2 regions of the Streptomyces dryopteridis genome follow, and region 2 is predicted to be linked to the other one. Evidence: riboswitches for the same ligand, from Rfam matches in the RefSeq annotation. Region 2 holds a riboswitch; the other holds the start of a gene.

Region 1 (7,515 bases), 2.1 Mb from region 2:
GGACGAATACATCCGCACCACCGTCGACCGCGATGAAGCCGTAGCCCTTCTCCGCGTTGAACCACTTGACGGTGCCCTGAGCCATGCCCAACTCCCCTATTACCGGCCCTTGCGCGGGAACGCACTTCGCGATCCCGGGTCAGAACTTGCGTCGGAACGCCTCGACCGCGGCTGAATGTATCTGCACCAACGCGGTCTGCAACAGGTCAATCCGACGAGAAATCCGGCCATACCCGAATATGCAAATAGGGTGAAACTCGGGAATATTCTCGGGCAACTCGGGCGAGACAAACGACGCCAAAGCCCCATAGCGCACACGGAGGTTGGCGCGATGTCGACGGTCTCCGGGCAATTTCACCGGGACCGGACACGTACGGGAGCGGGGGCTTCCCCAACCTTACCGCGCCCAATCAAGCAGAATTGCCCCCTCCGCTTGTCGCGGAGAGGGCAATCGACAAACTCCCGAGGCGATCCGGGAGCGCCCCCCGACGCCCCCGGACCGAGGACTCAGCAGCCGCCGGCGACCGCCGGGATGATCGAGACCCCGGCGCCGTCGGGGGTCTTGGCGTCCAGACCGCCCTCGAAGCGCACGTCGTCGTCGTTGACGTACACGTTCACGAAGCGACGCAGCTTGCCCTGGTCGTCCAGGATGCGCGCGCCGATGCCCGGGTGCGAGGACTCCAGGGAGGCGATGACCTCGGCCAGGGTCGCGCCCTCGGCGGGCACCTCGGCCCGGCCGTCGGTGTAGGTGCGCAGGATGGTGGGGATGCGGACGTTGACGCTCATGACAGGGGCCTTCCGTGAGGACGGGGAGGGGACGGGGGAGGAGCCGCGGAGGGCTCAGGCCAGACCGGCGCTCCGGAAGGCGTCCAGGTTGGGCCGGATGGTCGCGGAGGGCCGGCAGTCGGCCACCGCGTCCAGGGTCTTGAGCCCGTCGCCCGTGTTGACCACGACGGTGGTCAGCGTCGGGTCCAGCAGGCCGTTCTCGATCAGCTTGCGGGTCACGCCCACGGTCACGCCACCGGCGGTCTCCGCGAAGATGCCCTCGGTGCGCGCCAGCAGCTTGATCGCGTCCACGACCTGCTCGTCGTCGACGTCCTCGACCGCGCCGCCGGTGCGCCGGGCCACGTCGAGCACGTACGGGCCGTCCGCCGGGTTGCCGATGGCCAGGGACTTGGCGATGGTCTTCGGCTTCTGCGGGCGGACCACGTCGTGCCCGGCCTTGAAGGCCACGGAGACCGGGGAGCAGCCCTCGGCCTGCGCGCCGAAGACCTTGTAGGGCTTGTCCTCGACCAGACCGAGCTTGATGAGCTCCTGGAGGCCCTTGTCGATCTTCGTGAGCTGGGAGCCGGAGGCGATCGGGATGACGATCTGGTCCGGGAGCCGCCAGCCGAGCTGCTCGCAGATCTCGTAGGCCAGGGTCTTGGAGCCCTCGCCGTAGTAGGGGCGCAGGTTGACGTTGACGAAGCCCCAGCCCTCGCCCAGCGGGTCGCCGATGAGCTCGGAGCAGAAGCGGTTCACGTCGTCGTAGTTGCCCTCGATGGCGACGAGCTCGCCCCCGTAGACGGCGGCCATGACGACCTTGCCGTCCTCCAGGTCGTGCGGGATGAACACGCAGGAGCGCAGTCCGGCCCGGGCGGCGGCGGCGCCGACGGCGCCGGCCAGGTTGCCGGTGGAGGAGCAGGAGAGGGTGGTGTAGCCGAAGGCGCGGGCGGCCTCGACGGCGATGGCCACGACGCGGTCCTTGAAGGAGTGCGTCGGGTTGCCCGAGTCGTCCTTGACGTAGAGCTTGCCGGTGATGCCCAGCTCCTTGGCCAGGTTCTCGGCGTCCACGAGCTTGGTGAAGCCCGGGTTCAGGTTGGGCTTGTCGGCCACGTCGGCGGGGACGGGCAGCAGCGGCGCGTAGCGCCAGATGTTCTGGGGGCCCGCCTCGATCGCGGCCCGCAGCGCCTCGGGGTCGCCGAGGGGCAGGTCGTACGCGACTTCCAGCGGGCCGAAACACTCGGCGCAGGCGAAGATCGGGCCGAGGTCGAACCGGGTGCCGCACTCGCGACAGGAGAGCGCGGTGGCGGGACCGAGATCGACGGAGGTGGCGGAGGCGACAGTCTGTGCAGCCATGGCAGGCGAGGCCCTTTCTCCTCATCTTCCTCGTGGGCGCGTTTCGCCACACGAGACGGATTTGGCACCTTCCCTAGTCGGGGGACCTCGCGAATGCGCGAGAACCGACTGGAGGGTTGCCGGGGCTTCAACGGGCCGTTTCCCTCTGCCCCTCTGGATGAGCGGTATGGCGCCGGTCGCGCGCTTGCTGACGCGCCGGTGCGTTTGTGCGCGGAGGACCCCGACATGCGATGGTCCTTCGCGTTGCTCAAGACTGTAACCGAAGGCCCGGGTGGTTGAGACAGACGTCCGAACCGCGAGATGGATCACATTTCGGACCGCCACGGGCCACCGCCGACCCACCCAGGGAGTGTCGAAGGTGCTGGAAGAAGTGGAGCGTTGGCTGGCCGACCGCTCCTGGTCGGCGGCCGCGCGCCCGCTGGAGCTGCTGCTGGAGCGCAAACGGGCCTCCGGCACCACCGTCAGCGTGGTCCTGCCCGCGCTGAACGAGGAGGAGACGGTCGGGGAGATCGTCACCGCCATCCGGCGCGACCTGATCGAGGCCCCGCCCGCCCCGCTGGTGGACGAGCTGGTGGTGATCGACTCCGGGTCGAAGGACCGCACCGGCGAGGTCGCGGCCAAGGCCGGGGCCCGGGTCGTGCACCGGGACGAGATCCTGCCGCGGATACCCGCGCTGCCCGGCAAGGGCGAGGTGCTGTGGCGCTCGCTGCTGGTCACGCGCGGGGACGTGGTGTGTTTTGTCGACGCCGACCTGCGCGATTTCACCTCCACCTTCGTCTCGGGGATCCTCGGCCCGCTGCTGACCGATCCCGAGGTGGCCTTCGTGAAGGCCATGTACGACCGGCCGCTGGGCGAGCTGCCCGGCCAGGGCGGCCGGGTCACCGAGCTGGTCGCCCGTCCGCTGCTCAACCTGCACTGGCCCCGGCTGGCCGGTTTCGTGCAGCCGCTGGGCGGCGAGTACGCCGTCCGCCGCGAGCTGCTGGAGCGGCTGCCGTTCCCGGTCGGCTACGGGGTGGAGCTGGGGCTGCTGGTGGACGCGCTGCACACCGTGGGCCTGGACGCGTTGGCGCAGGTGGACGTGGGGGTGCGGGCGCACCGGCACCAGGACGGGCAGGCGCTGGGCCGCATGGCCGCCGCCATCCACCGCACCGCCGAGGTGCGCCTGGACCGCCGGCACCTGGTCCGCCCGGAGCTGGTGCAGTTCGAGCGGACGGCGGAGGGCTTCGCGCCCCGCAGCCACCCGGTGGACACGGTGGAACGGCCCCCCATGACGGAGATCGCCGAGTACCTCGGACGCCGCCACGTGGCCTGACACACGTTTGCCCGCCGGCCGCCCCGGCCAGGATCGCCACATGGCCCACGAAGCGTCCCCCTCCCCCGCCGTCCCCTCCGCCCCCGACGCCGGCGGTGCCCGGGTCCTGGTCGCCGCCAACCGCGGCCCGGTCTCGTACCTCCTCGCCGAGGACGGCGCCCTGACCGCGCGGCGGGGCGGGGGCGGGCTGGTCTCGGGCCTGTCGGCGGCCCTCGCCGAGCGGCCCGGGGCCCGCTGGATCTGCGCGGCCCTCTCGGACGCGGACCGCGAGGCCGTGCGGCGCGGGATCGCCGAACCGGGCGTCCGGATGCTGGACATCGATCCCACGATGTACGACGCCGCGTACAACGGGATCGCGAACTCGGTCCTCTGGTTCGCCCACCACGGCCTGTGGAACACCCCGCGCGAGCCCGTCTTCGACCGCGCCTTCCACACCGACTGGGAGCGCTACGTCGCCTACAACGAGACCTTCGCCGCCGCGCTCGCGGAGGAGGCCGGGCCCGGCGCCGCCGTCCTCGTGCAGGACTACCACCTCGCGCTGGTCCCCGGGCTGCTCCGGGAGCGCCGCCCCGACCTGCGGATCGCGCACTTCACCCACACCCCGTGGGCCGAGGACGCGACCCTGCGGCTGCTGCCGCCGGCGGTCCGCGAGCAGTTGCTGTGGGGGATGCTCGGCGCCGACGTGCTCGGCTTCCACACCGGGGCATGGGCCGGCGAGTTCCTGGCCGGCGCGGCCCTGGACGGGCCCGGCGGGCGGGCCGTGGCCGTGCCGGACCCCAGCGGTCCGCACGTGGCCCACCAGCGCGCCGGCGCCCCCGGCCCGCGCCGCACCCGCGTGGTGCGCCACCCGCTGGGCGTGGACGCCGACGAGCTGCGGGCGCTGGCCCACCGCCCGGAGGTCGACGACCGGCTCGCGGCGCTGCGGGCCGAGGTCGGCGATCGGCTCACGATCGTCCGGGTGGACCGCACGGAGCTGTCCAAGAACATCCTGCGCGGGCTGCTGGCCTACGCCGAGCTGCTCGACGAGCGGCCCGAGTGGCGCGGCCGGGTGGTCCACCTGGCCTCCGCCTACCCCTCGCGGCAGGACCTGGCCGCCTACCGCGACTACACGCACGCGGTGCACGAGCTGGCCGGCGAGATCAACGAGCGCTTCGGCACCCCGGACTGGCAGCCGGTGCTGCTGTCGGTGAAGGACGACTTCACGCGGTCCCTGGCCGCGTACCGGCTCGCGGACGTGGCCCTGGTCAACCCGGTGCGCGACGGCATGAACCTGGTCGCCAAGGAGGTCCCGGTGGTCTCGGAGGCCGGCTGCGCGATCGTGCTGTCCACCCGGGCGGGCGCGTACGAGGAACTGGCGGGGGACGTGTTCGCCGTGGAGCCCTTCGACGTGAGCGCGACCGCGCGGGCCCTGCACGAGGCGCTGTCGCTGCCGGCCGAGGAGCGGGCCGAGCGCACCAAGCGGCTGGCGGCGACGGCCACGGCCCTGCCCCCGGCCGCCTGGTTCACGGCCCAGCTCGCGGACCTGGCCGAGCTCGACTGAGACCGGGCCCGGCCCCGGACCCCGGCTCAGCCCACCGCGTCGGCCAGAGTGCGCAGGAAGGCGGCGACGGCCGGGGGCCCCGGAAGGACCAGGTCGGCGCGGCCGGCGAGTTCGGGGACCGGGTGGTCCTCGCCCGGGGCGGCGGCGCCCGAGCACAGCAGGAGGCCGGGCAGGCCGTCGGCGCGGAGCTTGTCCACGGCGGCGAACGCGGCGAGGTCGCCGAGGTCGTCCCCGGCGTAGACGACGGCGCGCGCGCCGGTCTCGGCGAGCAGCGCGGTCAGGGCGGCGCCCTTGTCGGCGCCGGGCGGGCGCAGTTCGAGGACGGCGCGGCCCGGTTCGACGATCAGGCCGTGCCGGCGCGCCAACTCGCCGAGGGGTTCGCGCAGGGCCTCGAACGCGGCCTCGGGGTGTTCGGCGCGGCGGGTGTGGACGGCGAGCGCCCGGCCCTTCTCCTCGATCCACGTGCCCCGCCAGGCCCCGATGGAGTCGAGGAACCCGGGCAGTTCGGCGCGGACGGCGGCGACCCCGGGGTGCTCCTCGGGGGCGCGGAGCTCGCCGGTGGCGGCGTCCCAGCGTTCGGCGCCGTAGTGGCCGAGGACGACGAGGTTCTCCAGGCCGGGGACCCCGGCGAAGCCGCCGTGGCGGACGGCGACCCCGGCCGGCCGGCCGGTGATCACGGCGACGGCGGCCACCTTGGGCGCGAGGGCCGCGAGGGCGGGCACGGCGTCGGGATGGGCGCGGGCCCGGTCGGGGTCGGGCACGATCTCGGCGAGGGTGCCGTCGAAGTCGAGGGCGATCACGGCGTGCGCGGGGTCGCGGAGCACGGCGGCGAGGGCGTCGCGGCCGGTCGCGGTGTCGGGCACGGGCAGGGCCGCGGGCGGCGGGGTCCCGGTCGGCGCGCCCGGTGCGGTCGGGTCCGTCGGGTCGGTCGGGTCGTTCGGCAGGTGGTTGCGCTGGCTGCTCCCCATGGGCCGACCCTAACGAACCGGGCCGCGCGGGACACCCCCGCGTCGGGGGCGGCGGGAGGGGTCAGCGGCGGGCCCTGCGGGCCTCGCGCAGCCGGCGCAGGCGGTTCACGAGCGTCGGGGCGTGTTCCAGGGCGCGGGGGTCGTCCACGAGGTGGTTGAGGAGCTGGTAGTAGCGGGTCGGGGTGAGGCCGAGGGCCGCGCGTATCTCGCGTTCCTTGACGCCGACGCTGGGCCAGGGACGCTGTTCGTGGGCGAGGACGGCGACCTCGCGGGGGCTGAGCTCGGGACCGGTCGCGGGGCCGGTCACGGGGCCGGTCGCGGGCGGGGCGGGTTCGCGCGCGTCGTCCGTCCGTTCGTGGCCGGGTGTTGTCCCGGGCGTCGCCTCCTGGTCCGTCATGGGCCCCACCGTAGCCCCGCCGGCCGACACCCGCCCCTCGCGTGGCGGCGGGGGGCGGGCCGGCGGGGGCGGGTCAGCCGGCGTCGGCGGCGCGGGCCTGCGCGGCGATCCTGGCGAGGACCTTGGCGGGCTGCCCGCCGGGGGCGACGGCGGCGCCGATGCCGGTCTTGACGGTCTCGCTGGTGGCGGCCCAGGACTCCTTGTTCACGGGGTACAGGCGGCTGGCCGGGAGGGTCTTGAGGAAGGTCTTCAGGCCGGTGACCTTGGGGTCGGCGCTGCTCTCCATGGCGCGGTAGCCGGAGGAGGTGGTGGGCAGCAGGCCGTAGGTGTCGGTGAACGCGGTCACGTTCTTCTGCGCGAAGAGGGTGTCGAGGAACTTGCCGGCCTCGGCGGGGTGCCCGTTCTTGAAGGCCATGACCCAGTCGGCGACGCCCATGGTGGGTTCCTCGGCGCCGTCGAGGGTGGGCATGGGGGTCATGCCGTACTCAATGCCCTTGGCCTGGGCCTGCTTCATGAGGGTGGGGTGGCCGTTGAGCATGCCGACCTCGCCGCGGGTGAAGGCGTCGAAGGCGGCCTGCCGGTCGAGGGAGGCGGGGGCGACGGGGCCGGTGAGCCCGGGGCCGGTGAGGTGGTCGCGGATCCAGGTGAAGGTGGCCGCGTTGGCGGGCGAGTCGATGGCGTAGGACTCGTCGGGGTCGGTGTACCCGCCGCCGCCGGCGAGGGTCCAGATCATCGTCTCGGCCTGGGCCTCCTCGCGGCCGAGGGGGATGGCGACGGGGGTCTTGACCTTGGCGCGTTCCTTGAGGGCCTTGGCGGCGCTCTCCAGGTCGGCCCAGGTCTTGGGGTGCCAGTCGGTGTCGGCCTTGGCGACGCCGGCCTCGTCGAGGAGCTTGCGGTTGTAGAAGAGCAGGCGGGTGCTGGCGACGAAGGGCATGCCGTACTGCACGCGGCCGACCTTGCCGGCGTCGGCGAGGGACTCCTGGAAGTCGGCCTGGGTGGTGACCTTCAACACCTCGTCGGCCGAGTACAGGCGGCCGGCGGCGGCGTGGTCGGCGTAGGCGCCGATCTGGGCGATGTCGGGGGCCTTGCCGGCCTTGACCATCTCGGCGACCTTGGCGTCGACCTCGGACCAGGAGTAGACGCTGACGTCGACCTTGACCCCGGGGTTGGCCTCCTCGAA
Region 2 (7,515 bases):
ACCAGTGCCACGACCCGGCGGCGCACGCCCTCGGGCAGCGGACGGTCGAGGACCTCCGCGGCGTCCGCCGGGGAGCCGGGGTCACCGCTCCCTCCGGCCGCACCGGCCGGATCGGCACCGCCCGTCGGTTCCACAATCCGTCACCCCTACCGTTTCCCTTGTGCCGGCGCCTCGCTCCCTCAGGAGTCGGCGCCCGGCCTGTCCACGAGTTCGATCTGGTCCACGGCGTTGCACCAGCGGCAGCGGACCGACTCGATGGTCTCACTGACCACTTCGCGCTCCTCCACCTTCGGCTCCCCGGCGAGGTCCAGGTGGACGTATTCCACGACCTTCGACGAGCGGGTCACGTCGAAACGCGTGAGGTTGCCGCAGAGGGTGCAGCGCCACCGGGTGGTGTCGGTCGGCAGGGGAACCGTCATCGGGCCGTCCTTGTCAATCGCAACGTCGTGTCAATTAAAACGCGCGGGGTGGGGTCCCTGCGCCGTCAGTCACCCTACGGCCTGCGGCGGGCCCGTGGGCTCGCGGTCCTCAATGCGGGACGCGGCGGGGCGAGGCGTCCGTTTCGTGCCCCGTGCGGCATCCTCGGTCCATGGTCGAACTGCTGCGGGGGCCGGTGGTGACGCGGCTGTTGATCGCGGTGTGCGCGGTGGTGTTCGTGGTGGGTCCGGCCTCGGGTCTGAACCCCTCCTACGGGACGGGCGACGCCCTGTTCGCGGCGGGCACCGCCTACTACCGGCGGTGGGGCGTGGTGCCGGACGAGCTGTTCACGGGCTCGACGCGGGCGGCCCTGACCCCGTTCACGGCCCTGTTCGTGCACGGGGGCTGGCTGCACCTGTTGGGGAACTGCCTGTTCCTGCACGTGTTCGGCCGGCTGCCGGAGGAGCGGCTGGGCCGGTGCGCGTTCCTGGTGTTCTTCGTGCTGACGGGGGCGCTGTCGCTGGTGGTGTACGCGGCGGCGCACGCGTCCTCGGACCAGACGCTGGTGGGGGCGTCGGGGGCGATCTCGGCGGTGCTGGGGGCCTTCCTGTACCTGTTCCCGAAGGCGCGGATCACGACGGTGCTGCCGTTCCTGCTGTTCCTGCCGCTGCGGTTCCCGGCCTGGCTGGTGCTGCTGTGCTGGTTCGGGCTCCAGGGGTGGGCGGCGCACCGGGCGGGCGCGGGGCCGGGGGTGGCGTACCTGGCGCACGTGGCGGGGTTCTCCCTGGGCTTCGCGTGGGCGTGGGTGCGGCGGGGGCGTGGCGTTAGAGTGGCGGGACCAGTGCCAGTCCCGGCCGTCGAGGGAGAACAACAGCCGTGATCACCGCGATCGTCCTGATCAAGACCAGCGTGGACCGGATCCCCGAGATCGCGGAGTCGATCGCGGCGTTGGAGAGCGTCAGCGAGGTGTACTCGGTGACGGGCACCTACGACCTGATCGCCCTGGTGCGCGTCGCCCGCCACGACGACCTCGCCGACATCATCCCGGGCAGCATCAGCAAGATCCCGGGCGTGGAGGCCACGGACACGCACGTCGCGTTCCGCACCTACTCGCAGCACGATCTGGAGGCGGCGTTCGCCATCGGCCTGGACGCCTGAGCCGAGCTCCGCGCCGCGCACGCGCCGCCGGGCGGGACCGAGGACGAACCTCGGTCCCGCCCGGCGGCGTTCGTGCGTTCCGCTCCCGTGCGGGGTGCTCAGACCGCGGGGACGCAGCGACCCTCGACGGTGCGGTACTGCCAACGGGCGCCGTCGGCCACGAGCTCCTTGACGGCGCGCACGAAGCGCTCGACGTGCTCGTCGGGGGTGCCGGCGCCGAAGCTGACGCGGATCGCGTTCAGGGACCGCTCGCCCGGGGCGCCTTCGGGGGCGCCGCACTCGCCGGGCTCCTGCGGGGCGCTGCCGAGCAGGGTGCGCACGAGCGGGTGGGCACAGAACAGGCCGTCGCGGACGCCGATGCCGTACTCGGCGGAGAGGGCGGCGGCGAAGTGGGAGCTGTTCCAACCGTCGACCACGAAGGAGATGACGCCGACCCGCTCGGCGTCGTCGCCGAACAGGGAGAGCACGCGCACCTCGGGGACCTCCGCGAGGCCGGTGCGGACGGTGTCGATGAGCCGCTTCTCGCGGGCCACGAGGGTGTCGAACCCGGCCTCGGTGAGGGCCTTGCAGGCGGAGGCGATGGAGTACACGCCGATCACGTTGGGCGAGCCGGCCTCGTGGCGGGCGGCGGTGGTGTGCCATTCCACGTCCACGCCGCCGTCCTCGCGGCGGGCCACGGTCTTGGAGGCGCCGCCGCCGGCGAGGTAGGGCTCGGCGTCGACGAGCCAGTCGGCGCGGCCGGCGAGGACGCCGGAGCCGAAGGGGGCGTAGAGCTTGTGGCCGGAGAAGGCGACCCAGTCCACGTCGAGGTCGCGGACCGAGACGGGGTGGTGGGGGGCGAGCTGGGCGGCGTCGAGGACGATGCGGGCGCCGTGGGCGTGGGCGGCGGCGGCGAGTTCGCGCACCGGCCACAGTTCGCCGGTGACGTTGGAGGCGCCGGTCACGCACACCAGGGCCGGGCCGTAGGGCTCGCGCTCGGACAGGGCGCGCTCCAGGATCTCGACGGCCTGGGCGGGGGTGCGGGGGGCGCTGAGGTAGGTGACGTGCTCGTCGTTCCACGGCAGCAGCGAGGCGTGGTGCTCGGTCTCGAAGACGAACACGCGGCAGTCGGCGGGCAGGGCGCGGGCGAGCAGGTTGAGGGAGTCGGTGGTGGAGCGGGTGAAGACGACCTGGTCGGCGGGGCGGCAGTCGAGGAACTCGGCGACGGTGGCGCGGCTCTGCTCGAAGAGGTCGGTGGAGAGCTGGGAGAGGTAGCCGGCGCCCCGGTGCACGCTGCCGTAGTAGGGGGCGTAGGCGGCCACGTCGTCCCAGACCCGCTGGAGGGCGGGGGCGCTGGCCGCGTAGTCGAGGGCCGCGTAGACCACCTCGCCGCCGGTGACCAGGGGCACGGTCACGTCGCGGCCGAGGACGGGGAGCGGCGCGGCACAGGCGGGCTCCTCGGCGGCGGGGGCGAGGGCCGGGGCGGGGACGGTGGCGGCGGGGGCGACGGCGGCGGCGGCGGTGTTCTGGTACGCGGACATGGCGTTCTCTCCCGGGAGGGCAGGCGTGACGGCTTCGGGTGACCCGGGCGCGCGGCGGCAGGGCGATCCGAGGGGGGATCGGGCCGCGTGGGCACGGGGTGACGTCCTCGTGGGCCGGGTGGGCGCGTACGACGCGCGTCGGTGGACCCGGGTTCGAGGGTGAAGTGGGGGCTGTGCCCCTATCGCATTCGCTTGCTCACGAAAAAACGCTCCTCGGTGACCAGGACCCCTGGTGATCGAGGGGTCCGCGCTTGCCCCGCGCCTTGTGGCGCGCGGCCTGGTCATCACCCGGGGCACCCCGCCACGGACGGAGGGTTGCCGGACAGCAAGCCGGGGCCAAAACGCTGTCACTCGTGACCTGCCGGAAATCCTGCCACAGGATCGCCCGCGCGCAAGCCCCCTGTCCGCCATCCGGACGTCCGTCTCGGACGGGGGGCGGGACGGGGCGGGACGGGGCGGGGTTCAGGGGCGGTTCTGCGGCGAGATGTCCCACAACTCCCGGTCGGGCACGTACCCGGCGACCGTGATCAACGCCACGGCCCGCCGCACCCCCTCGGGGTCGACGGCGGGTTCGGCGAGCGGGCGGTGCGGCAGGTAGCGGCCGAGCAGGCTGCACAGGGCGGTGTAGACGGGGGTGTGCGCGGCCAGGGCCCGCCAGCCCCGGTCGACCTCGGGCGCGGGCGCGAGCCGGCACACGGGGGCGCCGGCGGCCACGACCACGAACTTCAGCGCCTCCTCCACCATCCGCTCGGCCCGCTCCCGGCCCAGGGCCGGGTCCCCGTCGAGGACCGTGGCGACGACGGCCCCGAAGCTCTCGGCGGACAACAACTCCCGAGCGGGGGGCACGGGGCCGGTCATGGTCTCTCCTCGCGGGGGACGTGCGACGACGAAGGGACCAGTGTCACGGGCACATGCCTCCGTCGCGCGCACCTCGCGGGCCCCGCCGTCGTGATCGTCGGGGGCGCGTACCGCGCGACCTCGTCCCCTGGCCGCGCGGGGCCTTCGGGGCGGTCGGGATTCGGGGCGCTCCGAGGGTGAACGACGTCAACCCGGGCGCGTGCGGCCCGGTGCCCCGCGCACGCCGAACGCCCCCGGCTCCGCGCGGCGGTGCGGCGGTGTCGGGGGCGTTCGGCGTGCGGGTCAGGAGTTGGTGGCCGTGACCCAGTGGTCGAGGGTGGTCCTGGCCGCGCCCGAGTCGATGGACTCGGCGGCCCGCGCCATGCCCTCCCTGATCCGGCTCTCCAGGCTGCCGGTGCCCGGTTCCAGGGCCACCAGCGCGGCGGCCGAGTTCAGCAGGACCGCGTCGCGCACCGGGCCGGTCTCGCCGGCCAGCAGGCGGCGGGCCACGTCGGCGTTGTGGGAGGGGTCGCCGCCGGCCAGCGCGGAGATGTCCACCAGCTCGATGCCCACCTCGCGCGGGTCGAAGGGCTGCTCGGTGACGGAGCCGTCCCGGACCCACCACACCCGGCTGCCGCCGGTGGTGGTCAGCTCGTCGAGGCCGTCGTCGCCCCGGAACACCAGCGCGGAGGAGCCGCGTTCGGCGAGGACCCCGGCGACGATGGGCGCCATCCGCGCGTCGGCGACGCCGGTGGCCTGGGCCCGGACCCGGGCCGGGTTGGTGAGCGGGCCGAGCACGTTGAAGGTGGTGCGGATGCCGAGTTCGCGGCGGGCCCCGGCCACGTGCCGCAGCGCGGGGTGGAAGGTGACGGCGAAGCACATGGTGATGCCGGCCTCGTCGGCGACCTCCGCGACCCGGCGCGGCGTCAGGGACAGGTTGACGCCCAGCTTCTCCAGCACGTCGGAGGCGCCGGAGGAGGAGGACGCGGCCCGGTTGCCGTGCTTGACGACCTTCGCGCCGGTGCCCGCCACCACGATCGCGGACATGGTGGAGATGTTGACGGTCTTGGCCCCGTCGCCGCCGGTGCCGACGATGTCGACGGTGGCGCCCGGCACCTCGATCACGTTGGCGTGCGCGTACATGGCCCGCACCAGGCCGCTGATCTCGGCGACCGTCTCGCCCTTGGCCCGCAGCGCGACCATGAACCCGGCGATCTGGGCGTTGGTGGCCTCGCCCCGCATGATCCGTTCCATCGCCCACGCGGTGTCGTCCGCGCCGAGGTCACGACCGGTCAGCAGGGCGTCGAGGAGACCGGGCCACGCACGGTCCGCCACGCTGTCGCCGCCTGCCGGGGTCACAACGTTCATGGTCCGCTCCAGGGTCCACAGTGCCGAAAAGAGTCGGCCCCAAGCCTAACCAGTCCCGGTTACGGCGAAGAGCCCCGTCCGTGGTGTGGACGGGGCTCTCGCCGTGGCGATCCGATCAGCGGGGAATCAGGTGGGGATCAGTGGTGGCCGTGGCCGCTCTGGATCTCCTTGTACTCCTCCGCGGTGGCCTTCTCGATCTGGTTGCCCTCGCCGTAGAAGCCCTTGCTGAGCTTCACGCGGAACTTCTCGATCGCGCCGACCTTGCGCTCGACACCGTTCTCGTCGACCGTCGGGCCGATCTCGGCCGGCTTGTACTGCTCGTGCGAGGTCAGCGTGTGCAGCTGGCCCTGCGGGAGCGGCTCGTGGATCTCGACGAACTCACCGTGCGGCAGACGCTTGATGATGCCGGTCTCGCGACCGTGCAGCACCTTGTCCCGGTCCCGGCGCTGGAGGCCGAGGCAGATCCGCTTGGTGATGATGAACGCGATGACCGGGACGGCGAAGAAGCCGATCCGGACGAACCAGGTGATCGAGTTGATCGACAGGTGGAAGTACTGGGCGAACATGTCGTTGCCGCCGCCCACCAGGAGCACCAGGTACCAGGCGATCCAGGCCACGCCGAACGCGGTCCGGGTCGGGACGTTGCGCGGGCGGTCCAGGATGTGGTGCTCGCGCTTGTCCTTGGTGACCCAGGACTCGATGAACGGGTAGACCGCGATGGCGCCGAGCACCAACGGGAACAGGATCAGCGGGATGAACACGCCCAGGACCAGCGTGTGGCCCCACAGGTTGATCTCCCAGCCCGGCATCGCACGGATCAGACCCTCGGGCATGCCCATGTACCAGTCAGGCTGCGCGCCGGTGGACACGTGGTCCGGCCGGTACGGGCCGAGTGCCCAGATCGGGTTGATCGAGGCGATCGCCGCGATGGCCGCGATGACGCCGAAGACCAGGAAGAAGAAGCCGCCGGCCTTCGCCATGTACACGGGCAGCAGGGGCATGCCGACCACGTTGTTGTTCGTGCGGCCGGGGCCCGCGAACTGGGTGTGCTTGTGGTAGAAGACCAGGATCAGGTGGGCCACCAGCAGGCCGAGCATGATGCCGGGCAGCAGCAGGATGTGCACCGAGTAGAACCGGGCGACGAAGTCGTGACCGGGGAACTCCCCGCCGAACAGGAACATCGACAGGTAGGTGCCGACGACCGGGACGGACAGGATCGCGCCCTGCATGAAGCGGACACCGGTGCCCGAGAGCAGGTCGTCCGGGAGCGAGTAGCCGGTGAAGCCGGTGAACATGCCCAGGACGAGCAGCAGGAAGCCGAAGACCCAGTTGATCTCGCGCGGCTTGCGGAACGCGCCGGTGAAGAACACGCGCATCATGTGCACGAGCATCGCCGCGACGAAGATCAGGGCCGCCCAGTGGTGGATCTGCCGGATGAGCAGACCGCCGCGGACCTCGAAGCTGATGTGCAGGGTCGAGGCGAATGCCTCGGACATCCGCACACCCTGCATCGGCACGTACGGGCCGTGGTACACGACCTCGTTCATGCTCGGGTGGAAGAACAGCGTCAGGTAGACGCCGGTCAGGATGATGATGATGAAGCTGTACAGGCAGATCTCACCCAGCATGAAGGACCAGTGGTCCGGGAAGATCTTGCGCATGTTCGCCTTGGCGAGGCTGTAGATCCCCAGGCGACCGTCCGCCCAGTCGGCCACGCGCTCACCGGCGGGCGCCTTGCCGCGCTTGGTGTCGGTTGCGGTTGCGGTGCTCATCCGCGCTCCCAGAATGCAGGACCGACGGGCTCTTCGAAGTCGCCGAGCGCCTCGAGGAAGCCTTCGTCATTCACACCGATCCGCAGCTGCGGAAGGGCGTGGCCGGCCGGGCCGAAGATGACACGGGCGCCGTCGGAGAGGTCGAAAGTGGACTGGTGGCACGGGCAGAGCACGTGGTGCGTCTGCTGCTCGTACAGGCTGATCGGGCAGCCGACGTGGGTGCAGATCTTGGAGTAGGCCACGATCCCCTCGTGGGACCACTCCAGTTCCTTCTTGTCCTTGATGTCCTCCGGCTGGATCCGGACGATCATCAGGGCCGCCTTGGCGATCTGCGACATGAAGTCGTGGTCCTCCTCCTCCAGCCCCTCGGGCTGGGCGAAGGTGAGCGACCCCACCGCGACGTCCTCGGGACGCAGCGGCTCCATCGTGTTCTGGTTGATGAG

Evidence for each region. A riboswitch is a leader RNA that binds a small molecule or an ion and turns the genes downstream of it on or off. The one in region 2 is predicted to bind S-adenosylmethionine.
Region 1: another riboswitch for S-adenosylmethionine. It lies ahead of thrC (threonine synthase); the one in region 2 lies ahead of ACN20G_RS19840 (aminotransferase class V-fold PLP-dependent enzyme).

What each region holds. Positions count from the first base shown of each region.
Region 1 covers NZ_CP187113.1:2,525,962-2,533,476, forward strand. The annotation lists gene ACN20G_RS10580 (cold-shock protein) at 1-85, opposite strand, end outside; gene ACN20G_RS10585 (MoaD/ThiS family protein) at 508-786, opposite strand; gene thrC (threonine synthase) at 841-2,118, opposite strand; SAM riboswitch class I at 2,137-2,282, opposite strand; gene ACN20G_RS10595 (glucosyl-3-phosphoglycerate synthase) at 2,477-3,430, shown strand; gene ACN20G_RS10600 (alpha,alpha-trehalose-phosphate synthase (UDP-forming)) at 3,471-4,970, shown strand; gene otsB (trehalose-phosphatase) at 4,997-5,938, opposite strand; gene ACN20G_RS10610 (DUF3263 domain-containing protein) at 6,000-6,335, opposite strand; gene ACN20G_RS10615 (extracellular solute-binding protein) at 6,409-7,515, opposite strand, start outside.
Region 2 covers NZ_CP187113.1:4,649,225-4,656,739, reverse strand. The annotation lists gene ACN20G_RS19860 (NYN domain-containing protein) at 1-137, opposite strand, end outside; gene ACN20G_RS19855 (hypothetical protein) at 180-419, opposite strand; gene ACN20G_RS19850 (rhomboid family intramembrane serine protease) at 590-1,297, shown strand; gene ACN20G_RS19845 (Lrp/AsnC family transcriptional regulator) at 1,294-1,575, shown strand; gene ACN20G_RS19840 (aminotransferase class V-fold PLP-dependent enzyme) at 1,674-3,095, opposite strand; SAM riboswitch class IV at 3,338-3,454, opposite strand; gene ACN20G_RS19835 (hypothetical protein) at 3,558-3,953, opposite strand; gene trpD (anthranilate phosphoribosyltransferase) at 4,236-5,300, opposite strand; gene ACN20G_RS19825 (cytochrome b) at 5,438-7,072, opposite strand; gene ACN20G_RS19820 (Rieske 2Fe-2S domain-containing protein) at 7,069-7,515, opposite strand, start outside.